One region of the Mediterraneibacter gnavus ATCC 29149 genome, then DNA from elsewhere that is predicted to be linked to it. Evidence: a T-box and tRNA genes for the amino acid it is inferred to sense, from the RefSeq annotation. Region 1 holds a T-box; the other holds one or more tRNA genes.
The links. A T-box is a leader RNA that pairs with one kind of tRNA and senses whether it is charged. The one in region 1 lies ahead of FXV78_RS09895 (valine--tRNA ligase), so its partner is inferred to be a tRNA-Val.
Positions count from the first base shown of each region.

Region 2: it encodes a tRNA-Val, which carries the amino acid that the T-box ahead of FXV78_RS09895 (valine--tRNA ligase) is inferred to sense. The anticodon was not compared.

Region 1 covers NZ_CP043051.1:2,028,445-2,032,872, reverse strand. Annotated here, with positions in the region: gene FXV78_RS09895 (valine--tRNA ligase) at 1-1,644, opposite strand, end outside; T-box leader at 1,730-1,947, opposite strand; gene FXV78_RS09890 (glucosaminidase domain-containing protein) at 2,077-2,865, opposite strand; gene FXV78_RS09885 (RbsD/FucU family protein) at 3,086-3,532, opposite strand; gene FXV78_RS09880 (L-fucose isomerase) at 3,608-4,428, opposite strand, start outside.
Region 2 covers NZ_CP043051.1:2,717,435-2,721,862, reverse strand. Annotated here, with positions in the region: gene FXV78_RS13480 (GNAT family N-acetyltransferase) at 1-1,008, opposite strand, end outside; gene ispF (2-C-methyl-D-erythritol 2,4-cyclodiphosphate synthase) at 1,023-1,568, opposite strand; gene FXV78_RS13470 (hypothetical protein) at 1,608-1,991, opposite strand; tRNA gene FXV78_RS13465 (tRNA-Met) at 2,086-2,159, opposite strand; tRNA gene FXV78_RS13460 (tRNA-Val) at 2,173-2,245, opposite strand; gene FXV78_RS13455 (aminopeptidase) at 2,365-3,597, opposite strand; gene FXV78_RS13450 (cation:proton antiporter) at 3,675-4,428, opposite strand, start outside.

The DNA of each region.
Region 1 (4,428 bases):
CAGTGCATCGCATCCATACTGGTCGATGACCTCCAGCGGATCGATTCCATTGCCAAGTGACTTGCTCATCTTGCGTCCCTGAGAATCTCTTACCAGACCGTGGATCAGTACTGTATGGAACGGAGATTTACCTGTATGCTCATATCCTGAGAATACCATACGGATTACCCAGAAGAAGATGATGTCATATCCTGTTACAAGAACATCCGTCGGATAGAAATAATCCAGATCTTCTGTCTTGTCCGGCCATCCAAGTGTGGAGAACGGCCACAGTGCAGAACTGAACCATGTATCCAGTGTATCCTCATCCTGTGTAAAGTGTGTGCAGCCACAGTGCGGACATGTTTCCGGCATCTCTCTTGCCACAACAAAATCTCCACATTCATCACAGTAGTATGCAGGGATTCTGTGTCCCCACCAGATCTGTCTGGAAATACACCAGTCTTTGATATTCTCCAGCCAGTGTAAATAAATCTTGTTAAAACGCTCCGGCACAAATTTCAGTTCTCCCGTCTTAAGTGCCTCGATTGCAGGTTTCGCCAGCTCTTCCATCTTTACAAACCACTGCTGTTTGATCAACGGCTCTACTGTCGTTCCGCAGCGGTCGTGAGTTCCTACATTATGAGAGTGCGGCTCGATTTCTACCAGATATCCCTGCTCTTTTAAATCTTCAACAATGGCTTTTCTCGCTTCGTAGCGATCCATTCCTGCATATTTTCCGCCTTTTTCGTTGATGGTCGCATCATCATTCATAATGTTGATCTCTTCCAGATTGTGACGCTTTCCAACCTCGAAGTCATTCGGGTCATGAGCCGGTGTGATCTTTACTGCACCGGTTCCAAACTCTTTATCTACATAGTAATCCGCCACGACCGGAATCTCTTTATTCACCAGCGGAAGCAATACATTCTTGCCTACGATATCTTTGTATCTCTCATCGTCCGGGTGTACGGCAATGGCTGTATCTCCCAGCATTGTCTCCGGACGTGTTGTTGCGATCTCCAGAAAACGATCTGTTCCTACGATCGGATATTTGATGTGCCAGAAGTTGCCTGCCTGCTCCTCATGCTCTACCTCTGCATCAGAAAGAGAGGTCTTACATTTCGGACACCAGTTGATGATTCTGGAACCTTTGTAAATATACCCTTTTTCGTATAATTTAATAAATACTTCTTCTACTGCCTTGGAACACCCCTCATCCATTGTAAAACGCTCTCTGTCCCAGTCACAGGAAATTCCCAGCTTCTTCAGCTGATTTTCAATCGTTCCCGCATACTCTTCTTTCCACTGCCAGGTTCTCTCAAGGAATCCTTCTCTTCCCAGTTCTTTCTTATCAATTCCTTCTTCCTTCAGCTGATTGGTAACCTTCACCTCTGTGGAGATTGCCGCATGATCAGTTCCCGGAATCCAGAGTGCATTGTATCCCTGCATTCTCTTATAGCGAATCAGAATATCCTGCAATGTATTGTCCAGCGCATGTCCCATATGCAGCTTTCCTGTAATATTCGGAGGAGGCATCACCGTTGTGAACGGTTTTCTGCTTCTGTCCACCTCCGCATGAAAATACTTGTTCTCACACCATCTTTCATACAATTTTTCCTCGATCGCTTTTGGATCATAGGTCTTTGCCAGTTCTTTACTCATAATTTCCTCCTCAAAATGTCCCTGTTCTGTTCCTTCCCGCTCGTCATTCTCTCAATAACAAAAAAACACCCTCCACATCAGAAATGCAAAGGGCGAATGTTCCGCGGTACCACCTTCATTATATGCGTACGCATATATCTTCTTGAGTCCTGTAACGTGAACAACTCCGGGATACCCTACTTCCTGTTCAGATATCCGGTTCAGAAGCTACCTTCCACAGTCCTTTCTTGAAATCGCCTTTCAGCCCCGGACGATTCTCTCTGCCAAGAGTAATTGTGTACTCCTCTCCCTCATAACCTTTTATTTTAACTAATTGTTAACTGTATATTAACTACCAGATAATCATATCTTTCGATATTCCATTTGTCAAGGAATTTCAAAAATCTTAAGATATTTCATAGAATTTACACAGTTTTTGTATCCTGCCCGCTTTTACGAATTTTTACCTTTTAGATGAGAGATCATCTCCACGATCGAATATCCGTAATTTTCTGCGGTCGCCCATCCCGCCCCTTGCGGGTTTTCCTTCTGACCAAGCCACTGCACATACGGAGCCGAGCCTTTCTGCACATATTCATACCGGTCATCCACACATTCCTGTGCCAGAGGATCTGCTGTCGCATAGGCCTTCAAATGCTGGATCTGCGCCCGCACCCCGGTCCGCACATCGGGATAAGAATTGCCCGGCACACCACCGCCTGTTGTCCCAAGTCCCGCAAAATTAAACTGTTCGATCGAAGCATCCCCTCCATACTGGAGAAATCCAGTCTCTTTCATAGTCTGTACAAATGCGACCTCCGGTCTCACACCCTCTGCCTGCGCTTCCTCTACATAAATCCTGCAAAATGTTTCGATACTGTCCGCCCCGCCCTTAGCCAGGCTTTCCGCCGGATATGCTTTTCCACTGGATTGAAAATAAGAAACCATCTGCTCTGTAGTCACACTGCTTTGTCCCATGATTGGGTACTGCCCGTCGGCAATCACTTCCTCCGTCTGCGTTTCTTGCTTCTTTTCTGCGTTCTCCTGCTCTTGCTCCTCCACTTTGTTCGCTTCTGCCTTTGCCCGTACAGACTCCACTTCTGAAGACTTTGCAATACCGGATCTTCCCGCCGTAATTCCTGCAACACCCAGAACAGCAATTAAAACAAAGGCAGTTGCCGCCTCCGCAAAAAATGTATTCCGTTTTCCTTTCAGCCATTTCCAGATTTCTTCCAGATTCATAAACCTTCACACCTCATACATATCCATTCAAACATCTTCCTATTATAAAGATAGATTTTTTTGTTTTACCAGTATATTTTACTTTCTCTTATAGTCTATGTCCATTGACAAAAAGACATGCATAAACAAAAAACTGAGGAAGTGTTCCGCTTTTTACAGACCCTTCCCCAGTCATCATATCTAGAAATCTATATTGCCCGAATCCGTACAATTATAATTTCTACTCTACTACAACACCCTTCTGCAGCATTACATTTGCGTAAATTGCAGATTCTCCTGTTGCAATGATCGCATATGCTGTTTTTGCTTCATCATAGAATGCAAATCTTTCAATATTTCCGATTGCAGCTTCTCCGCGGTCATCGTGTTTTTTCACGATCTCTTTGTATGTATCCCAGATCGGTGTCTCTACTTTGCCCACATCATCCGGCATCAGCTGCATCAGGTTTACCGGATTTTCTACGTACGTATCCAGTGGGAATACCTGAAGGATCGCATCCAGGATCTCCGGTACACCATGTCCGTCACAACGGATCACAATCGCATCTTTTCCCATAGATTCTGATGGAAAGTTTCCGTCCGCAATAACAATGCGATCACTATGCCCCATTTCACATAAAACTTTTAATAATTCTGGTGATAAGATTTTTGGAATTCCTTTTAACATATTGATTTCCTCCACAAACATTCTGTAATTTTATATAAGGAGCACCCGAGGGTACTCCTTGTTATTTGACTGTTCTTATTTGTATAATGGACCGTATGCTGCACAAGCTCTGTAATCAGCACCTTCTTTGTCCATACCAAATGCGTTCCAAGCTGCTGGTCTGAAGATATCTTCTTCCGGTACATTGTGCATGCAAACCGGGATTCTCAGCATAGATGCCATTGTGATCAGATCAGCACCGACATGTCCGTAAGAAATTGCACCGTGGTTAGCTCCCCAGTTGTTCATTACATCGTAAGCTGTCTTGAATGCACCTTTTCCTGTACATCTTGGTGCAAACCATGTACATGGCCATGTGTAATCTGTTCTCTTCCAAAGTTTGTCAGAAACTTCGTCTGGAAGGTTCAGAGTCCATCCTTCTGCGATCTGAAGAACCGGTCCAAGTCCTTTTACAAGGTTCAGACGGATCATAGTTGCCGGCATCTCAGCCTGTGTCAGGAAACGAGAAGAGAATCCGCCTCCACGGAAGTATCCGTTGTCAGCTGCATTCCATGTTGTTGCTTTGAGCATTGCATCCTGATCTTCTTCTGTTACATCATACCAGGCTTTCATTACATTGTTTCCGTCTGCATCTTTGGATTCTCCGTTTGCATCCAGACATGCAGCTCCTGAGTTGATCAGGTGAATGAAACCATCCGCTTCTTTTGCTTTTCCTTCGATCTCATATCCTGTTACTCTCTTCACAGCGTCTCCGCTCCAGTATGTACGAACATCAGCGAAAATCTGAGCTTTGTTTGTCAAAAGTTTCATGAACAGCATTCCAAGACCATTCAATACGTCGTTCTCTGTTGCCAGAACGTATGGCTCTCTTGCTCCGTTCCAGTCGAAGGAACTGT
Region 2 (4,428 bases), 690 kb from region 1:
AAATACAAGTTCCGTAAGCGCACCGATTGTCAGCACTCCCTGAGAATCCTCCGTCTCTGTGACCTGTATCCTGCCATCTTCCTGACTGCACAGCTTCCAGATCCTGCTGTTTCCAGTCAAGATCGGATCAATGACCGCAAAGGAACAAGAAAGACTTTCTCCCTCTTTGACCGTAAACACTGATAACAAGGTCTCAAGATGCAGAATCCGTACCATGATCATCGGTTTCCTCTCCACAGACCTTGCACAAGGCTCCAACACTTCCGGACACGCCAGTACTTTGACCGGCTTCTCACTCAAACCGGATATGGAATCCCAAAATACAGTCTCATATCCCGGAAGGATCAGCGGTTCTAAAACTTCGCAGGTTTCCTCTTTTGCATAGCAGTAGATCCCCACCAGCTTTCCGTCTTTTTTCAGCATTCGGATTCCGCCGTTTTCACTCTGCTGCTCCAATACGCGTGTCTGATAGTAATGCGCGTCTCTCACTGCATATACCCGAGCCGTTCCAAAGAGCCGCTCCTTTGCAAACGCAGCCAGTTCTTCTGCCTGAAACATTGTTGCATCTTCCTCTTCGATCAATTCTGTCTCTGCCTTTTTTTCAAACACCGCCTGCCTCTGGCTGTATACAAACCTAAAATCATATGGAGTATAGATTGCCTCTGCTGCCGGCATCAAAAATGTAAACGGCTCTTTTTTCCCATACATCTCCTGCATCGCTTTTCGCAGAAGACTGCTCATATAACCCCGGCTTCTGTATTGTGCTCTTGTGGCCACTGCAATAATATAACGGCATAAAAACGGATGCTCTGCCACCTGAAGCTGATAAGGATTCAGCTGGAGCATGGACTGGATCTCTCCGTCTTCTTCAATCACCCAGATTTCATTCTCTTTTGTCTTGATAAAATAGTAATAATCCAGAAATGCCCTGGTATCGTCTGAAAACACTTCCTCCCACAGCTTCCGGGTCTTTTGGTGCTCCTGTTCTTCCAGTCTTCGAAGTTCCATCCTCGTTCTCCCATCTATGCTTTTTTGCACCCCTGACAGCCGGCACATCCACCTGTCTGCGCTGTCACATCCACACTGCTGTAATTCATCACTTTTTCCAGCATACAGATTGCCTGAGAGGAAATCCCCTCTCCGCTTCCGGTAAATCCAAGTCCCTCTTCTGTCGTTGCCTTGACATTAATCTGATCCGACTCAATTTTTAATGCTTTTGCAATATTTTCGCGCATTGTATCAATATAAGGACGCATCTTTGGTCTCTGTGCAATGATCGTTGCATCAATATTTTCAATCAGAAACTGATGTTCTTCTAAGAGATCGGCAACATGCTCCAACAGTCTGATGCTGGAAATCCCTTTATACGCAGGATCTGTATCCGGAAAATGCTTCCCGATATCCCCCAGTGCAGCCGCCCCCAGAAGCGCATCCATGATCGCATGGAGCAGCACATCCGCATCCGAATGTCCGAGCAGTCCTTTTTCATAAGGAATCTCTACACCGCCAAGGATCAGTTTTCTTCCTTCTACTAATTTATGCACATCATATCCCATTCCAATTCTCATATTTATCTGCTCCTTTCTATTTCTGACTGCTTTTCTTTTCTATTCGCTGTCCGATTGTTCTTCTGTATCAATCGGAGCTTCTTTTTCTTCTTTTGCTTCTTCCTTTTCCGGCATTTCCTGCTTGAACTGAATATCCGGAATCTCTCTTCGTGTTTCCTGTGAAGTTTCCATCGAATCCTCTTTCTCCACAATCTGAAGATCATCCTCCTGAGATTTTTCTCCTCCCCTGCTCATCTTCCATACGCTGCTGATCGCAGCACCTGCATATACAACCCCCACTCCAATAAACAAAACTGCGGCACATATCATCAGCGCCAGATTGTTCGGCTGCTCCTTGGTCACCTGAGAAATAATCTGAACCCCAAGAAATACCAGATACAATCCCGCCACGATCCGCAATACCATCCATGACTTTTTATTCATCTTCTGCCTCCTTGTAAGCCGGATATTCCGGCTTTCTTTTTCATTCTCTGATTGTAACAAAAAAGAAGCCCTCATTCAAGGACTTCTTTTTCAGTAGCGGAAACTGGATTTGAACCAGCGACACCACGGGTATGAACCGTGTGCTCTAGCCAACTGAGCTATTCCGCCATCTTTTATGGTATGGGGCCTACAGGGCTCGAACCTGTGACCCTCTGCTTGTAAGGCAGATGCTCTCCCAGCTGAGCTAAGACCCCATATCCGTCGGATGCGTTTCCCGCAACCGACTTTGTTAGTATACTACCTGTACCAGGGAATGTCAACCCTTTTTTCACATTTTTTGCAATTTTTCAAATTATTGCAACAAATTCTGCATTTATAGTGCCCAGCTGCCGTCTATAAAGACTGGAATTTCTTTTCCATCCTCTGTAATTCCTGTAATCTTCATGTCTTTTGTACCAATCATAAAGTCCACATGATTGATGGAATGATTCCCGCCGATCTGATGCAATTCTTCTTCATTCATCTTCTCTCCATCCTGAACGGTTGTCGGATAACACTCTCCCAATGCAAGATGGCAGGATGCATTCTCATCAAACAAGGTATTATAGAACAGGATTCCCATCTCAGAAATCGGAGAAGCGTACGGCACCAGCGCTACTTCTCCAAGACTTTTGGAACCTTCATCTGTATCCAGCAACTGTTTTAATGCATCGTATCCTTCTCCGGCATCAAAATCCACAACTTTTCCTTCATGGAACGTCAGACTGAAGTCTTTGATCAGATTCCCCCGATAACTCAGCGGCCGGGAGCTTACGACCTTTCCTTCTGCTTTTCTGCAATCCGGCATTGTAAATACTTCTTCTGTCGGCATATTTGCAATAAAACGCACTCCCGATCCGGATTCCTCGGAACCGCCTTCCCAGATATGGTTTTTCACAAGTCCTACTCTGAAATCCGTTCCGGCCTCATTCTCATAATGCAGCTCTGTAAACTGATACTTGTTCAAAATCTCACATTTTTCGGAAAGCAGCGCATCATGCTCTCTCCATGCCTGAACTGCATCTCCATCCTGAATCCTTACTGCGCAGAAGATCGCTTCCCACAGACTTTCCATGGCTTGTGCTTCGCTTTTTTCCGGAAACACTTGCTTTGCCCATTCTTTTCCCGGAACAGCTGCCACTACCCACTGCACCTGGCTTGACACCATCCGTTTGTAATACGGCTCCATCGCCTTGTCATTCGCTTTTGCAGCTGCCATCTGTTTTTCCCTGTCCACGCCTTTAAAAGCATTTGGATTCTCTGCTGTGATCGCAATAAATGCCGCTCCATTTTCTGCATAGCTGTTCATGGAATCTGCGCGCCACTTCGGAACATTTTCAAACACCTCCATCGGTGCATACTCGTATCTTAAGCGTGCAACTTCATCATCGCCCCAGTGTACGATCACTTCTTTTGCTCCTGCCTCATATCCGGCCTTTACGATCATCCGGCCAAACTCCCAGCATTCTGCGGGGCAGCGCAGGACCAGTTCCTGTCCTTTCTGGATGGCCGCGCCATTTTCTACGATCAATCTTGCATATTCCTGCTGTTTTTCCTGAAAATTCATCTCTATCTCACACTCTCCTTATTTCTGACATTCAATTTACTTCACTAGTATATCAGCTTTTCTGCCAAAAATACACCCTACCGGCTCAACAATTTTTGATAAGTAAAATCAATCAGAAACGCGCCCAGAGGAGCTGTAATAAGAATCGACACAACTGCCACTGTCAGAACGATATTCCCACAGGAAAGCCCCATGGCAAGCGGAATCCCTCCAATGGCCGCCTGAACAGTTGCTTTCGGCATATATGCGATCATGCAGAATGTCCGCTCCTTCCTGTTTAAACCGGTTTTTAAAAGACAGAAAAATACTCCCACCATCCGGAATACAAGCACGCCAAAAATCAAAATAACAGCTGCAAATCCTGCCGACAGCGCATATTTAATATTCACTGTGGCTCCCACAAGAACAAACAGCATAATTTCTGAAACAACCCACAGTTTGTTGAATTTAAAAGACAAACGTTCTGCAACTCTTTTCCGCTTTTTCTGAAGCGTGATTCCGACTGCCATCACAGCGATCAATGAAGCAAACGGGATCACATCCGCAAGCTGATCCTCCAATGTGACCAGAATAAACGAAACACACAGAAAGATCATCACCTTGGACGTATCCCGGATATGTATCTTTTCAAAAAACTTTGCCATCAGATATCCGACAGTCATTCCGACAACAATCCCCAACGCAATGGAAACCGGAATGTTCACAAAGTTTTTTACAGATACCGCATCCCCCTGTGCAAGACCAGTGAACGCTGTAAATAAGACAATTACAAAAACATCATCCACAGAAGCTCCCGCAAGGATCAGTTGAGGAATACCTTTTCCCGTCCCG